Regions from separate parts of the Streptomyces sp. NPDC004610 genome, predicted to be linked through region 2. Evidence: riboswitches for the same ligand, from Rfam matches in the RefSeq annotation. Region 2 holds a riboswitch; each other region holds the start of a gene.
What was found. A riboswitch is a leader RNA that binds a small molecule or an ion and turns the genes downstream of it on or off. The one in region 2 is predicted to bind cyclic di-AMP.

Region 1: another riboswitch for cyclic di-AMP. It lies ahead of ABZX40_RS36370 (M23 family metallopeptidase); the one in region 2 lies ahead of ABZX40_RS24415 (transglycosylase SLT domain-containing protein).
Region 3: another riboswitch for cyclic di-AMP. It lies ahead of ABZX40_RS04065 (C40 family peptidase); the one in region 2 lies ahead of ABZX40_RS24415 (transglycosylase SLT domain-containing protein).
Region 4: another riboswitch for cyclic di-AMP. It lies ahead of ABZX40_RS19650 (transglycosylase family protein); the one in region 2 lies ahead of ABZX40_RS24415 (transglycosylase SLT domain-containing protein).

Annotation. Positions count from the first base shown of each region.
Region 1 covers NZ_JBEXLA010000046.1:44,699-53,239, forward strand. Annotated here, with positions in the region: gene ribA (GTP cyclohydrolase II) at 1-566, opposite strand, end outside; gene ABZX40_RS36345 (MarR family transcriptional regulator) at 789-1,304, opposite strand; gene ABZX40_RS36350 (dihydrofolate reductase family protein) at 1,450-2,628, shown strand; gene ABZX40_RS36355 (alginate lyase family protein) at 2,946-4,211, shown strand; tRNA gene ABZX40_RS36360 (tRNA-Met) at 4,310-4,383, shown strand; gene ABZX40_RS36365 (PP2C family protein-serine/threonine phosphatase) at 4,670-5,764, shown strand; cyclic di-AMP (ydaO/yuaA leader) riboswitch at 5,990-6,145, shown strand; gene ABZX40_RS36370 (M23 family metallopeptidase) at 6,158-7,243, shown strand; gene ABZX40_RS36375 (PrsW family intramembrane metalloprotease) at 7,322-8,541, opposite strand, start outside.
Region 2 covers NZ_JBEXLA010000022.1:151,125-159,665, reverse strand. Annotated here, with positions in the region: gene fahA (fumarylacetoacetase) at 1-886, opposite strand, end outside; gene ABZX40_RS24425 (hypothetical protein) at 1,100-1,264, shown strand; gene ABZX40_RS24420 (HAD family hydrolase) at 1,425-2,291, shown strand; gene ABZX40_RS24415 (transglycosylase SLT domain-containing protein) at 2,333-2,848, opposite strand; cyclic di-AMP (ydaO/yuaA leader) riboswitch at 2,853-3,046, opposite strand; gene ABZX40_RS24410 (CocE/NonD family hydrolase) at 3,328-5,394, opposite strand; gene ABZX40_RS24405 (polyprenyl synthetase family protein) at 5,835-6,845, shown strand; gene ABZX40_RS24400 (DUF2092 domain-containing protein) at 7,092-8,300, shown strand; gene ABZX40_RS24395 (ABC transporter ATP-binding protein) at 8,396-8,541, shown strand, end outside.
Region 3 covers NZ_JBEXLA010000003.1:36-2,846, forward strand. Annotated here, with positions in the region: gene ABZX40_RS04065 (C40 family peptidase) at 822-1,295, opposite strand; cyclic di-AMP (ydaO/yuaA leader) riboswitch at 1,299-1,505, opposite strand; gene ABZX40_RS04070 (hypothetical protein) at 1,854-2,165, opposite strand; gene ABZX40_RS04075 (ATP-dependent Clp protease proteolytic subunit) at 2,173-2,796, opposite strand.
Region 4 covers NZ_JBEXLA010000016.1:90,268-98,808, forward strand. Annotated here, with positions in the region: gene ABZX40_RS19640 (cytochrome P450) at 1-749, shown strand, start outside; gene ABZX40_RS19645 (transglycosylase family protein) at 1,073-2,341, shown strand; cyclic di-AMP (ydaO/yuaA leader) riboswitch at 2,641-2,838, shown strand; gene ABZX40_RS19650 (transglycosylase family protein) at 2,843-3,547, shown strand; gene eno (phosphopyruvate hydratase) at 4,028-5,314, shown strand; gene ABZX40_RS19660 (septum formation initiator family protein) at 5,419-5,895, shown strand; gene ABZX40_RS19665 (DUF501 domain-containing protein) at 5,984-6,529, shown strand; gene ABZX40_RS19670 (Ppx/GppA phosphatase family protein) at 7,009-7,950, shown strand; gene ABZX40_RS19675 (NAD(P)/FAD-dependent oxidoreductase) at 8,350-8,541, shown strand, end outside.

The DNA of each region.
Region 1 (8,541 bases), on a different contig from region 2:
ACGTTGTGCGCGGTGGTGAAGACCCCCGTCGGGACCCGCTCGCGGACCGTGACCCCGAGCGCGCGCAACTGCTCCGCCTTGTCCGGGTTGTTGGAGAGCAGATCCAGCTCACCGATGCCGAGCGCGCCGAGCATCTGGGCCGCCGCCGTGTAGTCGCGGGCGTCCTCCGGGAGGTCGAGCGCCGCGTTGGCCTCATAGGTGTCCAGGCCCTGGTCCTGGAGGGCGTACGCGTCGAGCTTGTTGTAGAGGCCGATGCCCCGGCCCTCCTGGCGGAGGTAGAGCAGGACGCCGCCGCGGTCCGCGATGCGTTCGACGGCCTCGCGCAGCTGCGGGCCGCAGTCGCAGCGGGCCGAGCCGAAGACATCGCCGGTCAGGCACTCGGAGTGCAGCCGGACCAGGGGGACCGCGCCGGGTGCCGGGTCGCCGAGGACGACGGCGAGATGCTCCTGCCCGTCCGTCAGCCCGTGGAAGGTGACCAACTCGGCATCGACGCCGTAGCCGTCATCGAAGCGGAGGGGGACCTGGACGCGGGTACGGACCGAGGCGGGGGCGGGACTGTGGGGCATGGAGGTCTCCGGACGCATCGCTGCTCGCTGCTTCAGTTTTGAAGCAACCCATCGGACGAATGTGACCATACGCCACGCTTGAAAGTTGAAGCAACCCATAAGTCCCAGTGGCCCGGAAGCGCGCCGAGCCTGGGGTGCGTGCCGAGCCTGGGGTGCGCGCCGAGTCCCCGGGGTGCGCACCCGGCCTCAGGAGCGCGCCCAGCCTAAGAAGCGCGCCCAGCCTCAGGAGTACGCCGACGACCGCCGCAGCCACGGAACGCCCCCCACCCCCTCACCCGCCCCCTCCGTCCCCTCCAGCGCTCGGGCCACCCCCGTGAAGATCTCCTCCAGCTGCCCCACCTGCTCCGCCGTCAGATGGTCGAACAGCGCCGCCCGGACCGTCTCGACATGCCCCGGCGCGACGCGCTCCAGCAGTGCCATCCCCTCGTCGGTCAGGGCGGCGATGCTCCCCCGCTTGTCGCTGCGGCACCCCTCCCGCCGGACCAGCCCGTCCTTCTCCAGCCGGCCGACGGCGTACGTCAGCCGGCTGCGGGTGATCTTCAGCAGCCCGGCGAGATCGGTCATCCGCAGCCGGCGCTCCTCGGCCTCGGAGAGGTGCGCCAGGATGGAGTAGTACAGATGCGGCATCCCGGCCTCCGACTGGAGCTGCCGGTCGAGCGCGTCCTCCAGAAGCAGCACGGTCCCGACGTACGCGCGCCAGGCGCGCTGCTCCTCGGGGGTGAGCCAGCGAGTCGTCATGGCTCCAGTGTAGGTTTGCTTAAAATTTGAAGCCAAGCCCGACACCCGCCACCGCCTACCCACCCCACCCCATCCCACCCCGGATCCACCCCATCAACCTCACCGCCCCCTAGAGCCCACGCCCCCCGGAGGGACGACCCCGCCCATGCCCCACCCCCACGTCCTCCTCTCCGCCGCCGTCTCCCTGGACGGCCATCTGGACGACACCGGCCCCGACCGGCTGCTGCTCTCCGGCCCGGCCGACTTCGACCGGGTGGACGAGGTACGGGCGTCGGTGGACGCCATCCTGATCGGCGCCGGTACCCTCCGCGCCGACAACCCCCGCCTGCTGGTGAACTCCGCCGAGCGCCGCGCCGCCCGGATCGCCGCCGGACGGCCCGCCTACCCCCTCAAGGTCATCGTCAGCGGCTCCGGCGACCTCGACCCGGCCGCCCGGTTCTGGCACACCGGCGGCGAGAAGCTGCTCTACACCACCGACCAGGGCGCCGAACGCGCCCGCGCGACCGGCCTGGCCACCCCCACCTCCACCAGCGTCACCCCCACCCCCGAAGGCCCCCCCACCCCCACGATCGTCCCCCTAGGCCCCACCCTCGACTGGCGGGCGCTCCTCACCGACCTCCACGACCGGCGCGGTGTCCGGCGCCTGATGGTCGAGGGCGGCGGCACGATCCACACCCAGCTCCTCACCGAGGGCCTCGCCGACGAACTCCAGCTCGTCATCGCCCCCCTCTTCGTCGGCGACCCGGCCGCCCCCCGCCTCTTCGGCCCCGGCGCCTACCCGCCCGGCCGCCTGCGCCTGCTGGAGACCCGCCGGATCGAGGACGTCGTCCTGATGCGCTACCGGCCCACCGCCCCCGGCACCGGCCGGGTCCCGTCCGCCGCCGATCACCACTGGCTCCGGCTGGCCTGCGCCCTCGCGGCCGACTGCCCGCCCTCGCGCACGGCGTTCAGCGTCGGCGCGGTCGTCGTCGCCGAGGACGGCACCGAACTGGCCCGGGGCCACTCCCGCGAGGCCGGTGACCCGGTCGCCCACGCCGAGGAGGCCGCCCTCGCCAAGCTGGACCCCGCCGACCCCCGGCTGCCCGGCGCCACCGTCTACTCCAGCCTGGAACCCTGCGCCCACCGCGCCTCCCGCCCCCGCCCCTGCGCCCGGCTGATCCTCGACGCGGGTGTCCGCCGGGTCGTCACCGCCTGGCGCGAGCCGGACACCTTCGTCACGGACGCCGACGGCACCGGACTGCTCACCGCCGCAGGCGCCACCGTCGTCGTCCTGCCCGAGCACGAGCCGCACGCGAAGGCCCCCAATCAGCACCTGCTGAATTGACCATCCCGAGCACGAGCCGCAGGCGAAGGCCCCCCCACCAGCACCTGCTGAACTGACCGTCCCGAGCACGAACCGCAGGCGAAGCCCCCCCACCAGCACCTGCCGAACTGACCATCCGGAGCACGAACCGCACGCGAAGGCCCCCCACCAGCACCTGCTGAACTGACCGTCCGATCCCGCTCCGCCGATCGGCCCAACAACTTCTGCGCCCTCCCCCGCCCCCCGGCACGCTGCCATGACCGGCAGCGGACGACGCGGAGGTGGCCATGCGGGGAGTGGGCGGACGTGGGGTGGGCGGACGGCCTGGAGCCAAGGCCGTGACCGGGCGGAAAGCCGAGGTCAGGGGCGGGTTCACGGCCAAGGCCCGGGGGCTGGCACTCGCGCTGGCCGTGCTGGTGCTCCTCCCCGTCACCGCCTGCGGCACCCTCGACCCCGGCTCCCGGACCAGGGCCCGCGCGCTCGCCGCCGACCAGCCGTTCACCCACCCGGGTGTCCTGGTCGGCAAGGCCCAGCTGGACGCCGTACGGAAGAAGGTCACGGCCGGGAAGCAGCCGTGGCTGTCGGCCTACCTCGACATGCGGGACAGCCGGTACGGGTCGTACAAGTACCGGGCGCGGCCGGTCGCGGACGTCTCCTGCCCCGCCGGGGGCGGGCCGGGCACCGGGTGCGCCGAGGAGCGCGCGGACGCCGTCGCCGCCTACACCCAGGCCCTGCTGTTCACCGTCACCGGCAAGCGGCAGCACGCCGCCAAGGCCGCCGAGATCATGGACGCCTGGTCGGCACGGCTGAAGCGGCACAGCGGGGCCGGTGCCGCGCTCCAGGCCGGACAGTCCGGCGGCCTCTGGGCGCGGGCCGCCGAGATCGTCCGGCACACCCCGGGCGCCCACTGGCCGAAGGACCGGGTCCACCGCTTCGAGAGCATGCTCCGCACCGCCCACCTCCCGCACGTCACCGCTTCCGCGCCCGCCGACGAGGGCGGCCGTGCCCTGGTCACCACCGCCGCCGCGCTCTCCCTCGCCGTCTTCCTGGACGACCACCGCACCTTCGACGCCGCCCTCGTCCGCTTCCGCGACCGCGTCCCCGCGGTCTTCTATCTGCGGCGGGACGGCCCGCTGCCCCGCACCCCGGCCGGTGCGGCGGCGAGGACCGACGACCAGCTCCGGGCGTCCTGGTCCCGGCCGCGCACCTTCCAGGACGGCCTCACCCAGGAGACCTGCCGGAGCTCCGCCCAGGTGGGCCACGCCATCGCCGCCACCGCCCACGCCGCCGAGACGGCCTGGCACCAGGGCGTGGACCTGTACGGGGACGCCGCCGACCGGCTCCGGGCGGCGCTCGCCCTGCACACGCCCCAGGGCAAGGGCGGTCCCGCCCCCGCCCGGCTGTGCGGCGGGGACGTCGAGCGGAACCCCGACCCCGGACCCGAAGTCGCCGGACTCGAAGTCGCCCTCAACCATCTGGAGAACCGGCTCGGCACCCCCGTCCCCGCCGCGCACCGGCTGGCCACCGCCTCCCGCCCGGCCGGTACGGACGGACTGCTGGTCGCCTGGGAGACCCTCACCCACGCCGGAAACCCGGGCGAATAGCCCCGGAACGAAAGCCCCGAAACAGGGACAAAGCGCAGGTGGGTCGCCGGTGAGTGTGCAACCCCTCCCGTCCATGGCGTATGCTGGTGGAACACCGACGCGGGGTGGAGCAGCTCGGTAGCTCGCTGGGCTCATAACCCAGAGGTCGCAGGTTCAAATCCTGTCCCCGCTACTCAAGGCTCAGGGCCGGAATCCGGATCACGGATTCCGGCCCTGAGTGTTTCCCCCCTCCTCGCTCCCCTCCCCCACCTCCCCCGTTTCCTTTGTTCATCCGGTCGGACCGCCCGGCTCGCCCGCCACTCCCGCTCCGGCAACCCTGGACTGACAAGGACGACGGTGGGAGACGCGAGGTGCGGCCTGGTGAGGCGGAGGGCGAGGGGCCGTACACCGGGCCGCCGGGGAAGACCGTGCGACGCGGCGCACCGCGCGGCAGGGCACCGCAGGGCGGGTTCTCGTACATCCGACCGGTTGTGCGCGTGCTGCCGGCCCTGATGATCGTCGGCGGCGCGCTGTACGAGTCCCTGACGCCCGACCAGTTCACCGCCGTGCCGTTCTTCACCGCCGCGCCCCTGATCGCGGCGCCGCTGTTCGGGCTGCGGTACACCGTCCTGACCGGGGTGGTGGCGGTGGCGGTGATGTTCGTGGTGCACCTCGGGGTGGACCAGCCGTTCTCCGCCAAGACCATGACCGAGGTCATCACGGTGGCGACCGTCGCCGCGCTCGCCGTGCTGATCAATGTGCTGGTGCGGCGCAGCGACGCCCGGCTCGCCTCCGCCCGGGAGATCGCCGAGGCGGCCCAGCGCGCGGTACTGCCGGAACCGGACGACCGGATCGGCGGGTTCGACATCGCCGCCCGCTACGAGGCCGCCCAGGCGGGCGCGTTCATCGGCGGCGATCTGTACGCCGTGCAGGACACCCCGCACGGGGTCCGGCTGGTGGTCGGGGACGTGCGCGGCAAGGGGATGAGCGCGGTGGCGGCCGTGGCGGTGGTGATCGGGGCGTTCCGGGAGGCCGCCGAGCGGGAGGCCACCCTGGAGGCGGTCGCCGGACGGCTGGAGCGGGCGCTGGCCCGGGAGGGCACCCGGCGCGACGGGCTGGACGCCTTCGAGGGGTTCACCACCGCCGTGCTCGCCGAGATCCCGCCCGGCCGGGACCTGGTCCGGCTGGTCAACCGGGGCCACCCCGGCCCGCTGCTGCTGTACGCCGACGGCTCGCTGCGCGCCCTGCCCGCCGCCGAACCGGCGCTGCCGCTGGGGATGGGGGACCTGGGCAGCTGGCCGGACCGGGCGCAGGAGGCGGAGTTCCCGGACGGGGCCACGCTGCTGCTGTTCACCGACGGGCTGTCCGAGGCGCGGGACGGGCGCGGGGAGTTCTTCGCCCCGGAGGACGAGCTGGCGGGGCGGCTGTTCCGGGGACCGGCGGAGCTGGTGGAGGTGCTGTCCGAGGAGGTGCGGCGGCACAGCGGGGGCGGGATGGCGGACGACATGGCGCTGCTCGCCGTACGGCGGCCCGGGGCGGAGCCGGGGAGACCCGCGCTTGATCACGGTGAGTAAATGAACGACCGCCCTCCGCATAACATCTGAATCACCGTCATATTTTGGGGACCGTCGGCCATCGCCCGCATCGCGGTCAACTCGCCCGAATTTCGCCCGTTCATCGCCTGTGTGTCCAGCGTAAGAGCGTGAAGGATCTCCGGGAAGCGCTTGGAAATCACCCCTGGGTTCTATTACTGTCCGATAACGCAGCGCGGTCGTCCCAGCCGTCACAAGAGACGGCTCCGTGCTCAAGCGCCGAATTCCGCAAGGGAACCGGGGAACCACCACTTTGGGGTGAATCGGACGTACACCGCCATGGCGACATGGCCGGTGACGCCCGTAGGAGACCTTCCTCTCCGAACCCGTCAGCTAACCCGGTAGGCGATGAGGGAAGGAAAGGAGTACGCCTACGTGGCGTCAAACCGGCCTGCTCCAGGGGCCCCGTTCGTCCCCGCCCAGCGCAGCGGCGACACGGCCGACACCGTCGGCACCGGCGGTACCGCCGGTACCGCCGTCTATGGCGGCCCCCGCACCGACGAGGGCCCGTGGGAGGAATGGAACCCCACCGCGGAGACCGTCCGTCCGGTCCGCGGCGGCCGTCACCGGGTGGCCAAGCAGCGCGGCGGACTCGCCCGCGGCGGCCTGGCCCGCAGCTCCACGGTCCTCGGCGTCGGTGTCATAGCCGCCGTCGGCGCGGGCGGCATGGCCACCGCGCAGACCGGCAAGCCGCCGGTCGCCATCTCCCTGCCCGACCTCGCCACCTTCACGGACGACGAGGGCGACACGGCGGAGCCCGAGCCCGAGCCGAGCACCACCCCGCTCAGCAGCCTCGGCGTCACCCCGGTCGACACCGACCAGGGCACCACCGACGCCGGTGAGGCGCTGCGCGCCCGCATCCTGGCCCAGGCCGAGAACCAGCAGGAGCAGGTCGACACCAAGGCCGCCAAGGCGCTGCTCGCCGCCGCCGAGAAGGAGGCCGCCGAGGCCGCCGAGAAGGCGGAGAAGGAAGCCCGGGAGAAGGCCGCCGCCGAGAAGAAGAAGGCGGAGGAGGAGGCCGCGCGCAAGGCCGAGGAGGAGCGCCTCGCCAAGCTGGCCAAGCAGTTCGCGCTGCCGACCTCGTCGTACACCCTCACCTCGACCTTCGGGCAGGCCGGTTCGCTCTGGTCCTCCGGCTACCACACCGGCCTGGACTTCGCCGCGCCCACCGGCACCCTGATCAAGGCCGTCCACTCCGGCACCATCACCTCGGCCGGCTGGGACGGTTCGTACGGCTACAAGACCGTGCTCACCCTCGAAGACGGCACCGAGGTCTGGTACGCCCACCAGTCCTCGATCAGTGTCAGCGTCGGCCAGAAGGTCACCACCGGCGAGGTCATCGGCCGCGTCGGCGCCACCGGCAATGTCACCGGAGCCCACCTCCACATGGAGGTGCACACCGGCTCCGGCGGCAGCGTCGACCCGCTGGCCTGGCTCCGCGACAAGGGCCTCACCCCCTGACGGACCACTCCCGCTCCCGGCGGTCCTGACGACGACCCCCCGACGTCAGGGCCGCCGGTTCCGTCCGCCCGCCGCCCTTCAGGTGCGGTACGGGTTGTCGTGCGCGGGGTGGGGCGCGCCGACCGCCGACCGGGGCGGCCGGTACGCCGGGAACACCCGGACCGGCGGGGCCGTGAGATGGGCGGCGTGGGCGAGGGCGGGTCCGGCGATGTCCCGGCGCCGCCAGAGCGCCGCGAGCAGTTCCCGCTCCCGGGCGACGAAGTCGGCGCGGGCCCGGCCCCGGTCGCCCCGGTGGCGCAGCATCGCGAGCGTGGTCGCGTACGTCTCGTACTCGGCGACCGTACGGGCCGCCGGGCGGCCGAGTCGGCGGCCGGCGTACTCCCGGGCCAGTCGGCGGGCCCGCATCGAGCCCAGCGCGTAGGGCTCGGCGGGCGAGAACCAGCCGGTGGCCACATAGGCGGGCAGTTCCTCGCGGACCACCCGCAGTTCGCGCTGCCGGGTCCAGATCACCAGCCAGGTCAGCAGGGCGAACGCGGGCACCATGAAGCCGCCGTAGACGGCGAAGAAGCCATGGTCGCCGAGGGACGAGGAGCCGTTCCAGAAGGCGTGCAGGCCCATCGCGAGCAGCAGCCCGGCCGGGGGCGCCAGCGCCCGCCGCAGTCGCTGGTTCTCCCCGGCGAGCGCCGCGACCCCGAAGCCGATCCCGGCACAGACGCTGAACAGCGGATGCGCGAACGGGGACATCACGATCCGGACGAAGAAGGTGGCGACGGTGACCGGGGCGACCCCGGTGTGACCGTCGGCCTGGTCGGTGCCGAAGGCGCTGCCCAGATAGAGGATGTTCTCGGTGAAGGCGAAGCCGGTGGCGGTGACCCCGGCGATCACCACCCCGTCCACCACCCCGGTGACGTCCCGTCTGCGGAACAGGAAGACCAGCAGGATCGCGGCGGCCTTGGCGCTCTCCTCGACGACCGGCGCTATCACGGTCGCGCCCAGGGTGTCCGCGCCGGTCGGGTCGGCGGTGGCGGTGGCTATCCAGCGGGTGGCGAAGCTGTTGGCGACGATCGCGATCAGCGCCGCCGCGCAGGCCCCCCAGGAGAAGGCGAACACCAGATTCCGCCAGGGGCCCGGTTCGACCCGGTCCAGCCAGCGGAAGGCGGCTATCAGCGGCGGCACCGGCAGCAGGGCCAGGCCCAGCCCGACGAGAAAGCCCTCGGTGCCGGTCTCCTGGCGCACCAGCGCGAGGATGACCAGCCCGGACAGCGCCAGCAGCACCACCAGCCCGCCGTGGCGCGTCC
Region 2 (8,541 bases):
GGAACGGCCCGAGGGGCACGTACTCCCAGGACTGGATGTCCCGGGCCGACCAGTCGTTGAGCAGGCACAGCCCGAAGACGTGGTCGCGGAAGGCGCTCTGCGGCACCGGGCTGCCCAGGGCGCTCGGCACGCCCACCACGAAACCGACCTCGGCCTCGATGTCCAGGCGGGTGGAGGGGCCGAAGACCGGCGCCGGGTCGGCGGGGGACTTGCGCTGCCCGGACGGCCGTACGACGTCGGTGCCCGAGACCACGACCGTGCCCGCGCGGCCGTGGTAGCCGATGGGGAGGTGCTTCCAGTTCGGGGGGAGGGAGTCGGGGGCGTCGGGGCGGAAGATCCGGCCGACGTTGCGGGCGTGGTTCTCGGAGGAATAGAAGTCGACGTAGTCGGCGACCTCGAAGGGCAGGTGCAGACGGACCGAGGACAGCGGGCGCAGCAGCGGGGCGATCACCTCGCGGTGGGCGGGCACGGTCACCCAGGCGGTCAGCGCCCGCCGTACGTCCGACCAGGCGGTACGGCCGGCCGCGAGCAGCGGGCCGAGGGTGGGGCGGGCGAGGAGCGCGGCGTAGGGGGAGCCCAGGGCGTGGGCGGCGGCACCGGCGTCCAGGACCTGGTCACCCAGCCGGACCCCGACGCTCCGCCGACCGCCATCGGCGCCAGTCCCGACGCCCCGCCCACCGGCACCCGCGCCCCCGTTCATCCCACCCGCCCCGCCGACGTCGCCGTCCGCCCCGACCGCTGCCGCTTCCCCCGCCCCTGCCACTGAGAAGACTCCGTACGGAAGATTGTGCGGGCCGAAGGGGTGGCCCTCAGGGATGTCGAAGGGATCACCCCCGGACGCGCGGGAGGGGTGGGGATCACGGTCGGGGACGCCGATGGGCGGCATACGGTCTGCCTCGCTCTCCTCTGCCGGAACGGATGCTGGACCGGACCAGACCCGGACCCTGGCAGGGCACGGCCGAGCCGGGCCATCGGCCACGTTACGTCTCCCTACCCCCGCCCCTCCCGGTCTAGAACGCCTAAAGAGTCCGGCAATTTCATGAAAACCGCCATTTGGAGCGGGCGATTCCGGCTTGGCGTCCTTCGCGCGGCACACGGCATGGCCGGCCCGCTTACCGCCGTACCGGCCTGCTACGACGACATCGCCGCGTTCGCCGAGCACGCCGACTTCCCGGTGGTGGCGAAGAACCGCGAGGCGCGGAGCATCCCCCCGAAGCAACACGCGAAGCACCCCCGAAGCAACACCCGAAGCAACCCCCTCTGAGTGAAAAGCGGACCCGTTTTCAGCAGTCGTCCCGGCCGCCTCCCGAGTGAAGGGCCGCATGGTACAGGGGAGTTGACAGGGGTGGACGGGTCGTGCGGGAACCCGTCCGACGTCCGGTTCGGGCCGGGTCGGGGCCGCGCGATGTCCGTATTCTCTGATCATGGCCGCACCCACCGCATATGCCGCACGCACCGCGCGCATGACGTTCGCCCTTGTCGCCACCGACCTCGACGGCACTCTGCTGCGTGGCGACGACACCTTCTCCGACCGCTCCTTGGCCGCGCTGGCGCGGACCGCCGAGGCCGGTGCCCGGCACCTGGTGGTGACCGGTCGCCCGGCCCCCCGGGTACGCCCGCTCCTGGAACGCCTGGGCAGCACCGGCCTCGCGGTGTGCGGCCAGGGCGCGCAGCTGTACGACGCGGGCGCGGACCGGCTGCTCTGGTCGGTCACCCTGGACCGGGAGCTGGCGGAGACCGCGATCGGCAAGATCGAGGCCGAGGTCGGGGAGGTGTACGCGGCGGTCGACCAGGACGGGGTGGACGGGCTCACCCTGATCGAGCCGGGCTATCTGATGCCGCATCCGACCCTGCCCGCCGTGCGGGTCGGGCGCCGGGACGAACTGTGGGCGGAGCCGATCAGCAAGGTGCTGCTGCGCCACCCGGACCTCACCGACGACGAGTTGGCGTCGGTGGCCCGCGCGGTGGTCGGTTCCCTGGCGACGGTCACCATGTCGGGTCCGGGGACCGTCGAACTCCAGCCATGCGGGGTGACCAAGGCGACCGGGCTGGCGCTCGCGGCCGAGCGGCTGGGGGTGCGGGCGGAACACACCATCGCGTTCGGGGACATGCCCAACGACATCCCGATGTTCGACTGGGCGGGCCACGGCGTGGCGATGGCCAACGCCCATCCCGAACTCAAGGCGGTGGCCGACGAGGTCACCACATCGAACGAGGACGACGGCATCGCCGTCGTCCTCGAACGGGTCTTTCCCCGGCGTCTGCCCCAACAGTCACCCGGGAATTCATGAATTCCGCCTTTGCGGGCCCCAACCCGCAAAGGCGGGGTGGATCAGTACGCGCCGAAGACGTTGTCGATCGACCCGTACCGGTCCGCCGCGTAGTTGCACGCGGCGACGATGTTCGCGATCGGGTCGTACGGGTCGTAGATCGTCCCGGAGACGTGGTACGCGGCGAAGGTCGGGTCGATCACCTGGAGCAGGCCCTTGGACGGGGTGCCGGCGGCGGCGTTGGAGTCCCAGTTGTTGACGGCGGCCGGGTTGCCGGACGACTCGCGCAGCACATTGCGGTGGATGCCGTCGTAGCTGCCGGGGATGCCGTTCTGCCGCATGACGTCGAGGGCCTGGCGGATCCAGCCGTCGAGGGTGTTCGGGTAGGCCGAGGTGGCCGCCGAGACGACGGTCGGGGTGGCGGCGGTGGCGGTGGTGGCGCCGATGATCGGCAGGGCGAGCACGGCGGCGCCGGTACCGGCGACGGCCAGTCGGCGGGCGATGCGGCGGACCCGCGTGGAGCGGTGCGCGGACCCGGCGGGATCAGAGATCGCGGGAGCGGACAGGGGAAGGGACATGGGAACGGTTCCTCTCCTACGCCTGCGAGGTGAGCTGTCGGGTTCGGGCGGGGAGGTGCCCGGCCGGCCCTTGCGGGCACGGCTTCACCCCGAGCCGCGCCGGGATGTCGTGCAGCACGTACTGCGCTGCGTACGACGTCCGGCCCGGCGACTTACCTGGGTCCCCCGCTCCTGCCGTGGATCTAGTGAGGTGGATGCGGGCGGTGGCAGGACTAGGCGTCCGCCCGACTGGCCGGGAACGTATGCGAGACCGGATGTCCGAAACAAGTGGTGGAATCACAGATCGCCGCTTGTGATCTTTCTTCCGTCATTTGCCGCACATGATCCTTTGCGGCTGGAAAGGTTCAACTCGTGCGGCGGGGAAGGTGAATCGGGGCGTGGTGGTGGAAAGGCTCCGGACCGGAGGGAGGGGGGTGCGAGTGAGCCAAGTCACGCCCGTGCGCAAGAGTGGCAAATCGGGCAATGCTCCCAAGTCCCTATTAACCAGCGGTGCGTGGAATCCGCCGCTCCCAGGTGCGATGGAAGACCACCTCACGGCCGAGGGTGCAAATCACCTCATTAACGGTCAAAAACTCCGTCGCCGTGCAGCTGATCTCCGACCGGGCCCGGACCCTGGTGTCCCAGGCCGCGTCCGGCCGGTGCAGCCGGATCGTCCGGTCCGACCGGGTCCGCGCCGAGAGCGCGTCCCCGTCCCGGATCGTGTACGACTCCAGCGCCTCCTCCGTGACCTCCAGACCGTCCGGATGCACCTCGGTGCCGCCCGGCCCCGGAGCGACCTCCAGCCGCCACTCGCCCCGGGCCACGTCCCGCACCACCAGCCGCCCTGGACGCGGCTCGTCCAGCGTGACGGCGGAGACCACCCCGAGCGGCCCCGCCTGCTCCGCCTCCCCCTCGGGCCCACCGCCGGTCCCCGGCCCCACCCCGGCCCTCGGCCCCACTCCGGCCCCCGGCCCCACCCCGGTCCCCGGCCCCATCCCAGCCCCCGGCCCCCGCACCGGCAGCTCCAGCGCGCTGCCCGCCGGGTCCAGGACGAACCCGGCCTCGGAGCCGGGCTGCGGCCACACCCACGGCCAGTACGCGGACGAGACGGCCAGCCGCACCCGGTGACCCGGCGCGAACACATGCCCCGCGGCCCCCAGCTCGAAGGCCACCTCCCGCGTCGCACCCGGCGGCCACGGCACCGCCCGGTCCCGCCCCTCCCGCGCCGAGAGGTTCAGCACCCCCCGGGTCACCAGCACCGAGGAACCGTCCGGGGCGACGTCGCACAGCCGCGCGATCACCTGCCCGCGCTCCGTCCCGCAGCGCAGCCGCAGCCGTACGCGGGGCCGCCCCAGGACCGGGATCCCGGTGCCGCCGGCCGGGAACTCGAAGCACACCGACCGCCCGTCCTCCGCCCGCTGGTCCGGCGGCAGATCGGCATCGCCCCCGCGCGGCAGGAACGCGCCCGCGTCGACCCCGGTGTGCATCGGGGACCGTACGGGTACGGGGGCGCCCTGGAGGGCGTACACGACCGGGGTGATGTGCGGGGAGGGCCAGGCGGGCTCGGCGGTCCAGTGGCCGGGCAGGGCGGCGGGGGAGGGGGCCGGGGGGTGCGCGGCGGTGAGGTACGCGCGCAGCGGCGGATCGGCGGCGACGCCGGTGTCCCGGCCCTTGAGCCAGTGGTCCCACCAGCGCAGGGTCTCCTGGAGGAAGCCGATCGCCGGGCCGGGCGGGCGGCCCCGGTCGGGGTACTCGTGCGGCCAGGGGCCGAGCAGCCCGCGCACCCGGGCCGCCGGGAGGTGCTCCACCAGCCGCAGCACGGTGTCGCGGTACGGGTCGCGCAGACCGCCGACGGCGAGCACCGCCGCCCGGATCGCGCCATAGTCCTCGCGCACCGCGCCGACCGCCCTCCAGTACGCGTCGCGCAGCTGATGGCCCAGCCAGGTGTGCAGCGGCGGCTCCAGGGCATCCAGCCGGTACTGCCACAGGTCCCGCCAGCCGTCCCCCAGGTGACGGGGGTCCGGCGGGCGGGCGGCGAGCGCGAGGGAGCGTGCCGCCCAGCCGGGCAGATCCGCCGCCTGGACGGAACCTCCCGTGTACTGCCCGTCGTTGTCGTAGGGGTCGTCGGTGGCGCAGACGCTGACGACCGCCCTGAGCGGTCCGGGCGCCAGGGCCGCCGTCCGCAGTGCGAGGGAGCCGCCCCAGGAGATGCCGATCATGCCGACCCCGCCGTCGCACCACGGCCGCGCCGCCAGCCACTCCACCACCTCGGCGGCGTCCGCCGCGTCCGCCCCGGGCCCGTCCCCGGGGACACCCCCGCTGTTGCCGTGCCCGCGCGCGTCGACCCGCACGCTCGCATAGCCGTGGCCCGCGTACCAGGGGTGGCGCTGGGCGTCCCGCGCGGCGGTCGCGTCGGTCAGCCGGAAGGGAAGGTGTTCGAGCAGCGCCGGTACGGGTGTGTCGGTGACCGGCCGCCATACGCGCGCGTAGAGCAGTGTCCCGTCGCTCAGCGGGATCCGGAGGTCGTCGTGGGTCGTCTCATAGGGGAAGGAGGTACGGACGCGCACCGAACCGGAGACCGGACCGGACGCCGGGCCGGACGCCGGACCGGGCGTCGAACGGGGCGTCGGGTCAGGCATGGAGCCGGACATCGGACCGGGCGTCGGACCGGACATCGGATCGGGCGTCGGATCGACCATCGGGCTGCCCCCGGGTGGACGGCATCGCAGGAAGGAGACGCCCCGCGAGGTGGCTGAAAATGATGCGGTCGGCTCTCGGTATCGAGGACCAATCCGCGACACTTCTCCCTATTGCTCTGCAATTCAATAAATATCCGCTCGTATCAGGTGATCAAAAACATACCGGGCCTGATCCGATACCGCCCGTGCTGCGCGGTGGGCGGCATGGGTGATCGAAACATGACCGGATACGCTGACGTGAGTGATGGCAGCGACCAATCGACATACCGGGTAATCGCCAGTAGACACCAGCAGACAGGAGACCCCTCGTGACCGTCGTCGGGCCGTTCGGGCTGAGCGTGCGGGACCAGGTTCTGGAAGCAGATGTCCAGGCCGGATTGGTGGCTGTCGAGGAAGGGCTGCTAGAGGCCACCAAGAGCGAGGTGCCGTTCATCACGGAGGCCGCGCAGCACCTGGTGCGGGCCGGTGGCAAAAGATTCCGGCCACTGCTGGTGATGCTCTCCGCCCAGTTCGGCGACCCCTACGCGCCCGGGATCGTCCCCTCCGCCGTCGTCGTCGAACTGACCCATCTGGCCACGCTCTACCACGACGATGTGATGGACGAGGCCGCCGTCCGGCGCGGGGTGCCCAGCGCCAACACCCGCTGGGGCAACTCGGTCGCCGTCCTCACGGGTGACTTTCTCTTCGCGCGCGCGTCGCACATCCTCGCCGACCTCGGGCCGGAGGCCGTCCGGGTGCAGGCCGAGGCGTTCGAGCGGCTCGTCACCGGCCAGATCCTGGAGACCGCCGGACCCGCCGACGACCGCGACCCGGTCGACCACTACCTCGATGTGCTCGGCGGCAAGACCGGCTCCCTGGTCGCCGTCTCCTGCCGGTTCGGCGCGATGATGTCCGGCGCCGCCGACCCGGTCGTCGATGTCCTCACCCAGTACGGCGAGCGGCTCGGGGTCGCCTTCCAGCTCGCCGACGACGTCCTCGACATCGCCTCCGACACCCATGAGTCGGGCAAGACCCCGGGCACCGATCTGCGCGAGGGCATCCCCACCATGCCGGTGCTGCGGCTGCGCGAACGCGCCCGGCGGCTGGGCCTCGCCGAGGACCTCGCCCTGTGTGAACTGCTGGACTCCGACCTCACCGACGACGCCCGCCACACCGAGGCGCTCACCGCGCTGCGCGCCCACCCGGCCCTGGAGCAGGCCCGGCGGGACACCGTCCGCTACGCCGAGGAGGCGCGGGCCGCGCTGGCACCGCTGCGGGAGTGCGACGCGCGGGCGGCGCTGGAGGAGCTGTGCGACGCGGTGGTGCACCGCGCCGGTTAGGCACCGCCCGCCATCCGTGCCCGACCCTTACGGGTGGGAGTAGTTGCGGGCGCCCGGTGTCATACCGGGGCAGTACGCGGAGTTGGCTCTGGGGACTGACGCTTCGTCGCCGGTGATTTGGTCAGATGGTGAGTACGGGAAACACACCACTCCTCACCGGTTCGGGTGAGAATGGCGGCTCAGGGTGGACGAGTGTACGGACGCGACAAGACGGAGAGCCGCCGCCGACACGGAGGTAGGGCACACATGGCACCGTACGAATCCGACGACAGCACGACTGGCGCGGGCACCGACGACCGGCGCGCGGGGCGGCGCAAGAAGGCCGCGCGGTACATCGTCCCGGTCGCGGTGACGGGGGTGGCGGCGGCGACCATCGGACTGGTTCCCGCCATCGCCGACTCCGGCAGCCCCGACCTCCCCGAGATCAGCGCGGAGCAGCTCATCCAGCGCATAGCCGAGTCGGACACCGAGCAGCTGTCCGGCACGGTGAAGATCACCACCGATCTGGGCCTGCCCAACCTGGGCGGGCTGGAGAGCGGTCTGCTCTCCGGCGCCACCGGCTCCGGCGGTGACGGCTCGGGTTCCTCGGCCGACCCGCAGTCCAAGCTCACCGCGCTGGCCGCCGGCACCCACACCCTGCGGGTCGCGGTGGACGGCCCCGACCGGCAGAAGCTGTCCCTGCTGGAGAACGCGGCGGAGTACAGCGTCATCCACAACGGGGACGACGTCTGGGGCTACGACAGCGCGTCCAACGAGGTCTACCACTCGGCCGCCGCCGAGGACGCCGAGTCGGGGGCGGACGTCCCGGCCACGCCGAAGGACTTCGCCGAGCAGACCCTGAAGGCGGTCGACGACACCACCTCGGTCACCGTCGACGGCACCGCCCAGGTCGCCGGGCGCGACGCCTACAAGCTGGTCGTCAAGCCCCGGCAGTCCGGCTCGACGGTCGGCCAGATCACCATCGCGGTGGACTCGAAGACGTACACCCCGCTCAAGTTCACGCTCACCCCGGCCGCCGGTGGGGCGGCCGTGGTCGACGCCGGGTTCACCCAGGTCGACTTCGCCCGGCCGGCCGCCTCGACCTTCGACTTCACCCCGCCCGAGGGCGCGAAGGTCACCGAGAAGTCCGACCTGCCGGCGTCGTCCGGATCCGAGCAGCCGAAGTCCGAGGAGGACCTCGGCAAGGGCCTCGACGGGCTGAATGTGCTCGGCGAGGGCTGGAACGCCATCGCGGTCCTGGACGGCGGCGGCCAGGGCGTCCCGTCCGGCGCCGAGGCCGGCGGCCAGTTCGGCGGCTTCCTGGACTCCCTCGGCGACCAGGTCAGCGGCAAGTTCGGGGAGGGCACGGTCTTCAAGACCCGCCTGATCAACGCCCTGATCACCGACGACGGCACGGTCTATGTGGGCGCGGTCACCCAGGACGCGCTGGTGAAGGCGGCCGATTCCGGGCAGTAAGCAGCGGCGGCGGTCGGTCGGAAACCGACGGTCGGTCGAGCATGGTCGGTCGGTCGAGGACAGTCCGTCGAGCGAAGACGATCGGGGGAGTCCGGATGGAGGAAGCGTCCGCCAGGGAACCGCGGCGGGAGCGCGGGGGAGAGGACGACGACGACCGGGGCGCCGAGGGTGCTGGGGGTGACCCTGGCGGCGACAGCGCCCAGGGCGCTGCGAGCGCCCAGAGCACTGAGGGCACCCAGGG
Region 3 (2,811 bases), on a different contig from region 2:
AGTCATGCCAACTCCGGAGGCCGGGCGCCCCATTGCGGGGCCACCAAGAAGGTAATGGGGGGGCCGGGGAGCGGCTTGAGGGGAGGTCCGGGGGAGGGCCCGGCGAGGCCCCGGGAGAGCCCGGGGAGGTCCGGGGGAGGCCCCGGGGAGGTCGGGGGACCGAGAGAGGCCCCGGAAGGGGCCTCAGGGCGTCCCCGACGGGCCTCAGGGCGCCCGGCACGGCTCCGGGGGCGGCGGCCCAAATCGCCGCCCGAGGCACGCCACAGGCGCTCCCTGGGGCCCCACAGGGCACCAAGGCTTTCCTGGGGCACCGAGGCCGCCCCGGCGGCACCGAAGCCGTCCCGCGGCACCGAAGCCGCCCCAGGGCACTCGAAGCCGTGCGTCGCGGGGCCAGTGCGCCCGGAAGCCGCCCGTAGGCACCGGGTGCACTGCGTGCACCGGGTGGCACCGGGATGGCCCACCAGGGCCTGCTGGGCGCCCGGCAGGGTACCCGGACCGCCTGTCAGGGCTCCGACCGCCTGCCAGGTTCGAGGCCACCCGCCGGGGTCCAGGCCGCCCACCGGGGTATCCAAGCCACCCACCGGGCATCCAGGCCGCCCTCGGCGCCCGAGCGCCCTCTCGGGAGCCCGGCAAGAGCCGGTCGTCCCGGAGCCGGTGTCCCGGGGCGGTGAGTCGCCGCTCACCGCCCCGGGACCAGAACCGCCCGCCCGTCACGGCAAGGCGGCGCTCGGACCGGGAACCGGCCCGGTTCACCGGGGCAGTGACGGCCCGTCACGGATGCCGTCACCGCCCCGCCAGGGGGCCGCCTCAGACCCCCGCCGTCACTTCACGCGCCCGTACCAGACACTCTTGGTCCAGATCTTCTGGAGCCGCACCACGTCGCCGGACTTCGGCGAGTGCCAGATCTTGCCCTTACCGGCGTAGATCCCGACGTGGTAGATGTTCGAGCCGGAATGGAAGAACACCAGGTCACCCGTCTTGCGGCTGCCTGCCGAGATGTGCTTCGTCTTGTTGTACTGCTGGGCGGCCGTACGCGGCAGCTTCTTGCCGGCCTTCTTGAAGGCGTACAGCGTCAGCCCGGAGCAGTCGAAGCGGCTGGGTCCGGTGGCTCCCCACTTGTAAGGCGCTCCCTTCTTGGAAGCGGCCACCTGAAGTGCCTTGGTCGCGTGCGTGGCAGCCGATGCCTCCGAGGCGAACCCCGGGACCACCACGCTGCCGCCCACCGCGGCGAGCGTCAGCGCCGATGCCGTACCGGCGCGGGCCATGAGCGACGGGACACGATTGAGCGCGGTCATGCGCAACCCTTCGTCAGCCGCCTATGAAGGATGACCTGTCGGATTCGGGCTGGCGAAGTAGCCCGGCCGCCCGAAGGCGGCTTCACCCCAAGGACCGCTCGAAGCCGAACTGCGCTCCGGCGACCCGTCGTACCTGGGTCCTCCACTCCTGCCGATGCACTCCTGTCGACCGGGCATCCGGGCGGCGGCAGGATTCGGCGTCCGCCCGGACCGCCCCGCCGCGGTGGCGGGGTCTTGTCGTCAGTCAGGGATCTTCACCTACGCGTGTCCGAAAATCCCAACGGAACCGAGGATTTGTGGTGTTACTCACCACTCACCCGTTCGGGTGGACATCCGGGTGTGCGAACGCGTGTCACGATGCGCGCACGCCCCGGACCAGCACCGGAGCCCTCCCAAACCCCAATCCGGGGGCGCGTTCGGCGAGCGAGCCGGGTCGTCAAAATGACCATCCGATACGCCGAACGGACGTAATCCATTTGGTCCGTTTGACACCGGAGTCCGGCATTCCGAGTAGTTCGGCGCGGGGCGGCCGGGGTGCCGTCCCCGGTCGTCCGCGCCTCAGCCGTCGGAGCGCGGAGGAAGCGAGACCCGCGCGGTGCGGCGCTCGCCGTCCAGCACGCGCAGCGCCCGCGCGAGGGTCGCCGACGACAGTTCCGACTCGCCCCGGTGGTGCATCAGCGCGAGTGCGTCCCGCAGCAGGGCCGCCTTCGCGACCAGTGCCTGCGCGGCCCGCAGCGCGGCGTAGGTGTCCTCGTGCCGCGCCGGGTTGATCCGGCCCAGCAGATCGGCCGCCTCCAGATAACGGTCGATCAGTTCGCCCTCCGCGCGGGTCAGCGCCGGCAGCGGCGGGTACTCGGGCTGCAGCGTCATCCCCGGCTCACCCTTCCCCCGTCGCCTTGCGGCTCCCGATGATCCGGTCCACCAGCCCGTACTCCAGCGCCTGCGGCGCGGTGAGCACCAGATCCCGCTCGATGTCCGCGCTCACCTGCTCCGGCGACCGCCCGGTGTGCCGTACGAGCATCTCCTCCAGGCGGGTGCGCACCCGCGCCAACTCGGCGGCCTGGAGGGCGAGATCGCTGGTCCGCCCCTCGATCGGCTCCGGCAGCGACGGCTGGTGGACCATGATCCGGGCGCCGGGGAGCGCCAGCCGCCTGCCGGGCGTCCCGGCCGCCAGCAGCACCGCCGCCATGGCACCGGCCTGCCCCAGACACACCGTCTCCACCTCGCAGCGCACGAACCGGATCGTGTCGTACACCGCCGACATCGCGCCGAACGAGCCGCCGGGGGAGTTGATGTAGAGCGAGATGGCGCGGTCCGGGTCCTGGTACTCCAGATGCATGAACTGGGCCATCACATCGTTGGCCGCGATGTCGTCCACGGGTGTGCCCAGGAAGACGATCCGCTCCTCCAGCAGCTTCGCGTAGGGATCCAGCGTCCGGTGCCCGTAGCTGGTGCGCTCGGTGAACTCGGGCAGGACATGACGGGCGGACGGGCGGTCCATGACGAACGCCTCCTC
Region 4 (8,541 bases), on a different contig from region 2:
ACGACTTCCGGGACTGGGCCGGGATGATGATCCGGCACGGCGGAGGCCCCCGGGGCGGGGTCGCGCGCTCGGTGAAGAAGATGCGCGGCTACCTCGCCGAGCTGATCCACCGCAAGCGCGCGGCGCTCCCCGACACCCCCGCCCCCGGCGAGGACCTCATCTCCGGCCTGATCCGCGCCTCGGACCACGGCGAGCACCTCACGGAGAACGAGGCGGCGGCGATGGCCTTCATCCTGCTGTTCGCCGGGTTCGAGACCACCGTGAATCTCATCGGCAACGGCACCTACGCCCTGCTCACCCATGACGATCAGCGCGCCCGGTTCCAGCGCGCCCTGGCGGAAGGGGACACCGGGCTCCTCGAAACCGGCGTCGAGGAGCTGCTGCGGTACGACGGGCCGGTCGAGCTGGCCACCTGGCGGTTCGCCACCGAGCCGCTGAGCCTCGGCGGGGAGCGCATCGCGGCGGGCGATCCGGTGCTCGTGGTGCTGGCGGCGGCGGACCGGGACCCGGCGCGGTTCGCCGACCCGGACACCCTCGACCTGGGCCGCCGGGACAACCAGCACCTCGGGTACGGGCACGGCATCCACTACTGCCTGGGCGCCCCGCTGGCCCGGCTGGAGGGGCAGACGGCGCTGGCGACGCTGTTCACCCGCCTGCCCGACCTCCGCCTAGCGGTCGACCCGGCCGAACTGCGCTGGCGCGGCGGCCTCATCATGCGGGGCCTGCGGACCCTGCCGGTGGAGTTCTGACGGACCGCCGGAGCCGACCGGCCGCAGGCGCCATGCTCCGATGCAAGCACCGATTTGACAGACAGTCACCCCACAGCCCCCTCACATCCACAGACGGTCACTCAAAAGATGACACTCTTTCAGCTTTGTGATCTTCACGTGATCTACGCGGCATTAACTTGTGACAAGTCAACGATTGCGGCTACGTTCACCCCTCAGCGCGACGCGCGAGCATCACGCGCCGCGCGGGTCACCGCTGTCTCGGGAAAGGTCCCCGCATGCTCTCCGGGAACGGTCGTCACCGTCGCCCCCGTCAGGCCCCGGCCATCTTGGTCGCTGCCGGAGTGACCGGTTCTGCCATCGCCCTCCCCCTGCTCGGCGCCGGAGGCGCGAGCGCGGCGAGCGGCACCACCTGGGACAAGGTCGCCGAGTGCGAGAGCGGCGGCGCCTGGAGCGCGGACGACGGCAACGGGCGCTACGGCGGCCTCCAGTTGACCCAGGACGACTGGGAGGCGTACGGCGGGCTGGACTACGCGTCGAGCCCGGACCAGTCGAGCCGCTCGCAGCAGATCGCCGTGGCCGAGCGGATCCTCGCCGACCAGGGTGTCGGGGTCTGGCCCGTCTGCGGGCTGCTGCACGGGCTGGCGGAGGACACGGACCCGGCAGGCGTCGACACGGGCGTGGCCGGTGATCCCACACCGGAGGCCACGGACGGCGGCGGCGGTTCCCCCGGCCTCACGGGCGGATTGACCGACTCGTCCAGGTCCTCCGGATCATCCGGAAACACCGGGTCGCCCGGTACGGAGACATCCGGGCCGGACAGCGGCTCCAGCGACTCGTCCTGGGGCTCGGGCCCCTCCGGCGGCACCGAGGGCACCGAGGGCGACGGTTCGTCCGGCACGCCGGAGTCCTCGCCCTCCGGTGGCCCCACCTCGCCCTCCTCCGACCCCTCGGGCCCGTCGTCCTCCCCCTCCGGCGACTCCTCCGTCTCGGCCTCTCCGGTCGAACCGCCCACCGAGTCCCCCTCCGGGGCGAACGGTGAGGAAACGGGCAGCCTGGGGCAGGGTCTCGGCTCTTCGTTCCTGGTCGACACCAGCGCCCTGCCCGAGGTCGACCCGACCCCCGGTACCGGCAAGCACCGCGGCAGCAGCGCCGACGAGAGCACCCCGGACGCGAGCACCCCGGCCAAGGACACGAAGAAGCCCAACACTTTCTCGGGCAATTCAAGCGATTCCCCTGATTCCCCTGATTCCCCCGATTCACCTGATTCACCTGATTCCTCTGATTTCCCCAGTGACTCCGCGACCGGCGAGGGCTCGACGCAGGCCCCGGCGCCGGATGCGACGGACGCGGTAGAGGAATCGGATGAAGTGGGGGAATTGGGCGAAGTAAGGGCGGGGGAGTCCGACCCGAGGGCCTCGCGTGACGGAGGCGGCGAGAAGGACGCGCTCGACCGGAGCTACACCGTCCGCTCCGGCGACACCCTCAGCTCCATCGCCGACTCCCTTGAGGTCGACGGCGGATGGCGCCAGGTCTACCGGCTGAACGAGGCGGTGCTCGACGGCGACCCGAACCACATCGTCCCCGGTCAGACGCTCACCGTCGGCGGCTAGCCGGTCGCGGACCGAGCCCCGCCCACGCCATGTCCGAGCCCTCCCTGGGTCCACTCCAGGCCCTCTCCTGCCCTCCTCCCCGGCCCCACCCGGAGGGAGAAGTGGGCCGGAAGTGACGGGAGTTCACGTCCCCCTTCGCGTCGAATGTCCGGGTTTGGGGAAAGTGTGGGATGAGTCTCAGAAGCCCTGATCGTCTTTGAAATTCCGGGAATCGCGTGTCTACGGTCAGGACCGCTCGCAAGCAGCGGGCCCCGAGGCCGCCACGCCGAATCCTGCCGGTGGTCGTACGGGAACGGTCGTCGCGTCAAGCGCCGTAGGCAGGAGCGGGGGACCCAAGGTAAGCGCCGGTGACGGAGGTTGAGGCGACTCGACCGCACGGACCCGGCTTGGGGTGAAGCCATGACGTACGGGATGAAAACCCCCGTACGGGACATGGCCGGGCAACTCAACCGGCCCGAACCCGACAGCTCACCTCGTAGGCGTCGGTGAGGGGATCTCCACATGCTGTTCTCCGGCAAGGGCAAGCACCGCCGTCCGTCCAAGGCCACCCGTGTCATCGCGCTCGCCGGTGTCACCGGCGCCGCTGTCGCCGCCCCGTTCGTCGCGGCCGGCAACGCCTCCGCCGCCACCGCGTCCGAGTGGGACGCCGTCGCCCAGTGCGAGTCCGGCGGCAACTGGTCCATCAACACCGGGAACGGCTACTACGGCGGCCTCCAGTTCTCGGCCTCCACCTGGGCCGGATTCGGTGGCACGCAGTACGCCGCCACCGCCGACCAGGCCACCAAGGCGCAGCAGATCGAGATCGCCGAGAAGGTCCTCGCGGGCCAGGGCAAGGGCGCCTGGCCGACCTGCGGCGTGGGCCTGTCCAACACCCCCTACGGCGGCGGCTCGACCACCCCCGAGACGGCCCCCGAGACCGCTCCGGAGCCCGCCCCCGAGCCCGCTCGGCCCGAGCGCACCGAGGAGCCCAGCACCTCCCGCTCGCAGGAGCGCCCGGCCGCGTCCGACGAGACCGTCACCACCCCGACCGGCGGAACCGTCGAGAAGGGCGACGGCGAGTACGAGGTCGTCTCCGGCGACACCCTCAGCTCCATCGCCGCCGAGCACGATGTCGCGGGCGGCTGGCAGCAGCTGTTCGAGCGGAACAACGACATCGTCGACGACGCCGACCTGATCTTCCCGGGCCAGCAGCTCCACCTGAAGTAGTCCCGAGCAGCCGCAGCCGCAGCCGCCGACCGGGTCGCCCCGCAACACCTCACGGCCGACCCACAGGCGGCTCAGGCTCCCCCCACAGCCCCACCCCCCACGCTGGCGGTACGACCTCACACGGGCGCCCCCCGGCGGCACCCTCCGCCGCCCCCCGGCGGCACCCTCCGCCGGTTACGGCACCGGGGAGCCCGAGAAGAGCCCGAGAGACCCCGTGGGGCCCCCGTCCCCACGGCCCGCCCCGCCCCGGTGCGTGAATCCCCCGTACGCACCGGGGCGGGGCCCTTTCGCGCCAACCCTCCGGCCGTCGAACCCCCGTATTTGTTCCATTCGGAAACATTTTACGATCGGTTCCGTCCGAGGGGTGGGAGACCGGCTGGCCGATCCCCCCGGGACGGTTAGGCTCGTCTCGCAGAGCCGCCGCGGTCCCGCACGACCGCGTCCGGCCGCTGCGCCACCCGCGTCACATCCACGAAGGAGATGCTCGTGCCGTCCATCGACGTCGTCGTAGCCCGGGAAATCCTGGACTCCCGAGGCAACCCCACGGTCGAGGTCGAGGTCGGCCTCGACGACGGCAGCACGGGTCGTGCCGCCGTTCCCTCCGGCGCCTCCACCGGCGCCTTCGAAGCCATCGAGCTGCGCGACGGCGACCCCAACCGCTACCAGGGCAAGGGCGTCGAGAAGGCCGTCCTCGCGGTGATCGAGCAGATCGGCCCGGAGCTGGTCGGCTACGACGCCACCGAGCAGCGCCTGATCGACCAGGCGATGTTCGACCTGGACGCCACCGACAACAAGGGCTCGCTCGGCGCCAACGCCATCCTCGGCGTCTCCCTCGCCGTCGCCCACGCCGCCTCCGAGGCGTCCGACCTCCCCCTCTTCCGCTACCTGGGCGGTCCGAACGCGCATCTGCTGCCGGTCCCGATGATGAACATCCTGAACGGCGGGTCGCACGCCGACTCGAACGTGGACATCCAGGAGTTCATGATCGCCCCGATCGGCGCCGAGTCCTTCTCCGAGGCGCTGCGCTGGGGCACCGAGGTCTACCACACCCTCAAGAAGGTGCTGAAGACCAAGGGCCTGTCCACCGGCCTCGGCGACGAGGGCGGCTTCGCCCCGAACCTCGGCTCCAACCGCGAGGCCCTCGACCTCATCCTCGAAGCGGTCAAGCAGGCCGGGTACGTCCCCGGCGAGCAGATCGCCCTCGCGCTCGACGTGGCCGCCTCCGAGTTCTACAAGGACGGCAAGTACCTCTTCGAGGGCAAGGAGCGCTCCGCCGCCGAGATGACGGAGTACTACGAGGAGCTGGCCGCCGCCTACCCGCTGGTCTCCATCGAGGACCCGCTGTTCGAGGACGACTGGGCGGGCTGGCAGGTGCTGACCGAGCGCCTCGGCGACAAGGTCCAGATCGTCGGCGACGACCTCTTCGTCACCAACCCGGAGCGCCTCGCCCGCGGTATCGAGGAGGGCGCCGCCAACGCGCTGCTCGTCAAGGTCAACCAGATCGGTTCGCTGACCGAGACCCTGGACGCCGTCGAGCTGGCCCAGCGCAACGGCTTCAAGTGCATGATGTCCCACCGCTCCGGCGAGACCGAGGACGTCACCATCGCCGACCTCGCCGTCGCCACCAACTGCGGCCAGATCAAGACCGGCGCCCCGGCCCGCTCCGAGCGCGTCGCCAAGTACAACCAGCTGCTGCGCATCGAGGAGATCCTCGACGACGCCGCGGTGTACGCCGGCCGCAGCGCCTTCCCCCGCTTCAAGGGCTGAACCGGCGGAACCCGAGCCCCGCAGCAAGCGTCGTCCGTACGTCCCCGTACCCGGTCCCGTACCGTGTGCGGGGACGTACGCGCGTGTGAACGGGAGGCGGGGGCATGGCCCTGAAGGAACGGGACCGGTTCTCCACGGCCACCAGGCTGCGGCTGCTCGGCGAGCAGACCGCCGAGCGGGTCTACCGCTCGCAGACCCGCCGCCAGGCCCGCCGCTCCCGGCTCACCGGCCGCGCCGCGCTGCTGGCCCTGGTCCTGTGCTCCCTGATCGTCGCCCTCGCCTACCCGATAAGGCAGTACGTCGCCCAGCGCGCCGAGATCGCCGACCTGGAGCGCGAGCGGCAGCAGGCGCAGGAACGGGTCGAGGAACTCCGCGACGAGAAGGCACGTTGGCAGGACGACGCCTACGCCGAGCAGCAGATCCGTGAGCGGCTGCACTACGTGCTGCCGGGCGAGACCGGCTACATCGTGATCGACCCGGACGCCGCCCGCCAGTCCCGCGCCGACACGGGCGCCGCGGACCGGCCCTGGTACGCGAACGTCTGGGACGGCGTCGACAAGTCCGACGCCGCCGACGGCTGACCGCGCCCGGCCTCCGGCCTCCGGCCACGCCCCCGGGACCACCCCGGGCCCCCACCCCTACGACCGACCTGACCGACAGAAAGACATCATGCAGACGCCCCCGCCGCCCACCCCGCGCACCGAACCCACCGACGCCGATGTGGCCGCCTTCCAGCAGCAGCTCGGCCGTCCCCCGCGCGGACTGCGCGCCATCGCGCACCGGTGCCCCTGCGGGCAGCCCGACGTCGTGGAGACCGCGCCCCGGCTCCCCGACGGCACGCCCTTCCCGACGCTGTACTACCTGACGTGCCCCAAGGCCGCCTCCGCCATCGGCACGCTGGAGGCGGAGGGGGTCATGAAGGACATGACGGCCCGCCTGGAGAGCGACCCGGAGCTGGCCGCCGCGTACCGCGCCGCGCACGAGGACTACATCCGGCGGCGGGACGAGATCGAGGAGCTGACCGGCTTCCCCAGCGCGGGCGGGATGCCGGACCGGGTGAAGTGCCTGCACGTCCTCGTGGCGCACAGCCTGGCCGCCGGGCCGGGAGTGAACCCGCTCGGCGACGAGGCGCTGGAGATGCTCCCGGAGTGGTGGCGCAAGGGGGCGTGTGTCGTCCCCGGCGACCGCGCTGCCGCGCCGTCCCCGTCCCCGTGACCGTCGGCCACCATCGCGGGGGCTCCGCCCCCGCACCCCCCTCGGCCTGAACGGCCTCGTCCTCAATCGCCGGACGGGCTGAGGGGCCCCACCCGCCGCCCGGCTGAGAGGCCCCCACCCCACCGCCCGGCTGAGGGCCCCACCCCCGCCCGGCTGAGCGGCCCCCACTCGCCAGACGGGCCAAGGGCCCCCCACTACCGGACAGACCGACACGCCCTCCACCCGCCGGACAGACCGAGAGCCCGAGCCCCGCCGAACAGCCCACCCCGCCCCCACCCGCCGGACGGGCCGAAAGGCCCCCCACCCCGCCGCACGGCTGAGGGTCCCACCCCCGCCCGGCTGAGCAGCCCCACTCGCCAGACGGGCCAAGAGGCCCCCCACCTACCGGACAGACCGGCACGCCCCACCCCCCGAACAGCCCACCCCGCCCCCACCCGCCGCACGGGCCCAAACGCCCCCACCCCCGAAGGACACCCCCTATGCCCCGCGTCGCCGCCATCGACTGCGGTACGAACTCCATCCGCCTCCTCGTCGCCGACGTCGACCCCGCGACCGGTGAACTCACCGACCTGGACCGCCGTATGACGATCGTGCGGCTCGGGCAGGGCGTCGACCGGACCGGGCGGCTGGCGCCCGAGGCGCTGGCGCGGACCTTCGCGGCCTGCCGCGAGTACGCCGCCCTGATCAAGGAGCACGGCGCCGAGCGGCTCCGGTTCGTCGCGACCTCCGCCTCCCGCGACGCCGAGAACCGGGACGACTTCGTGCGCGGGGTGCTGGACATCCTGGGCGTGGAGCCCGAGGTGATCTCCGGCGACCAGGAGGCCGAGCTGTCCTTCACCGGCGCCACCAAGGAACTGACCGCCGGCGATGGCCTCACCCACCCCTTCCTCGTCGTGGACATCGGCGGCGGTTCGACCGAGTTCGTGGTCGGCGGGGACCGTGTCGACGCCGCCCGCTCGGTGGACGTCGGCTGTGTGCGGATGACCGAGCGGCACCTGGTCGTGGACGGGGCCGTCACCGACCCGCCCACCGCGGCGCAGATCGCCGCCATGAAGGCCGACATCGAGGCCGCCCTCGACCTCGCGGAGCGCGCCGTGCCGCTGCGCGAGGCCCGGACCCTGGTCGGCCTGGCCGGTTCGGTGACGACGGTGTCCGCCATCGCCCAGGATCTGCCCGCCTACGACTCCGACGCCATCCACCACTCCCGTGTCCCGCACGCCCGGGTCCGGGAGATCACCGAGTGGCTGCTGCGCTCCACGCACGCCGAGCGGGCCGCCGTCCCCTCCATGCACCCGGGGCGGGTCGATGTGATCGCCGCGGGGGCGCTCGTGCTGCTCTCGATCATGGACCGGACCGGCGCGGAGGAGGTCGTGGTGAGCGAGCACGACATCCTGGACGGCATCGCCTGGTCCCTCGCCTGAGCGACTCCACCGGCCGTATGAGCGCAGTTCCGGGCCCCTCCGAGGGCTCCGCGGGACCCCCCGCCGGAAAACTTCGTGAAGTTCTTCACAAGGATTTCGGCCCTGTCGGGGGACCAACCGGCCCCCCTGCGCCCGTCCGGGGGTCGATGGGGGGTGCGGGGGTGCCCGGGGGAGTGTTACCGGGGGGTTTCAGGGGCCCGTCGACGGCAGTGGTCCAACGGATTCCGCAGGGGCGGACCGGCAGCTCACGCGGCATTGACAACGGGTCGGAGGGGGCCCCGGTTCCCTTTCCACGCCATGATGTGGATCACGCGGGCCGCGCAGTGTAGCAGAGGGTGCACCGAAGCTTGTGAAGGGGCGCACGAGGTACCCCCCCGACCCAGGTGGATACTCAATGGCATGAGCACCACGGAGCGTCCCAGGATCCTCGTAGTAGGCGGTGGGTACGTCGGCCTGTACGCGGCTCGGCGCATCCTGAAGAAGATGCGCTACGGCGAGGCGACCGTCACGGTCGTCGACCCCCGGTCGTACATGACCTACCAGCCCTTCCTCCCCGAAACCGCCGCCGGCAACATCTCCCCGCGCCATGTC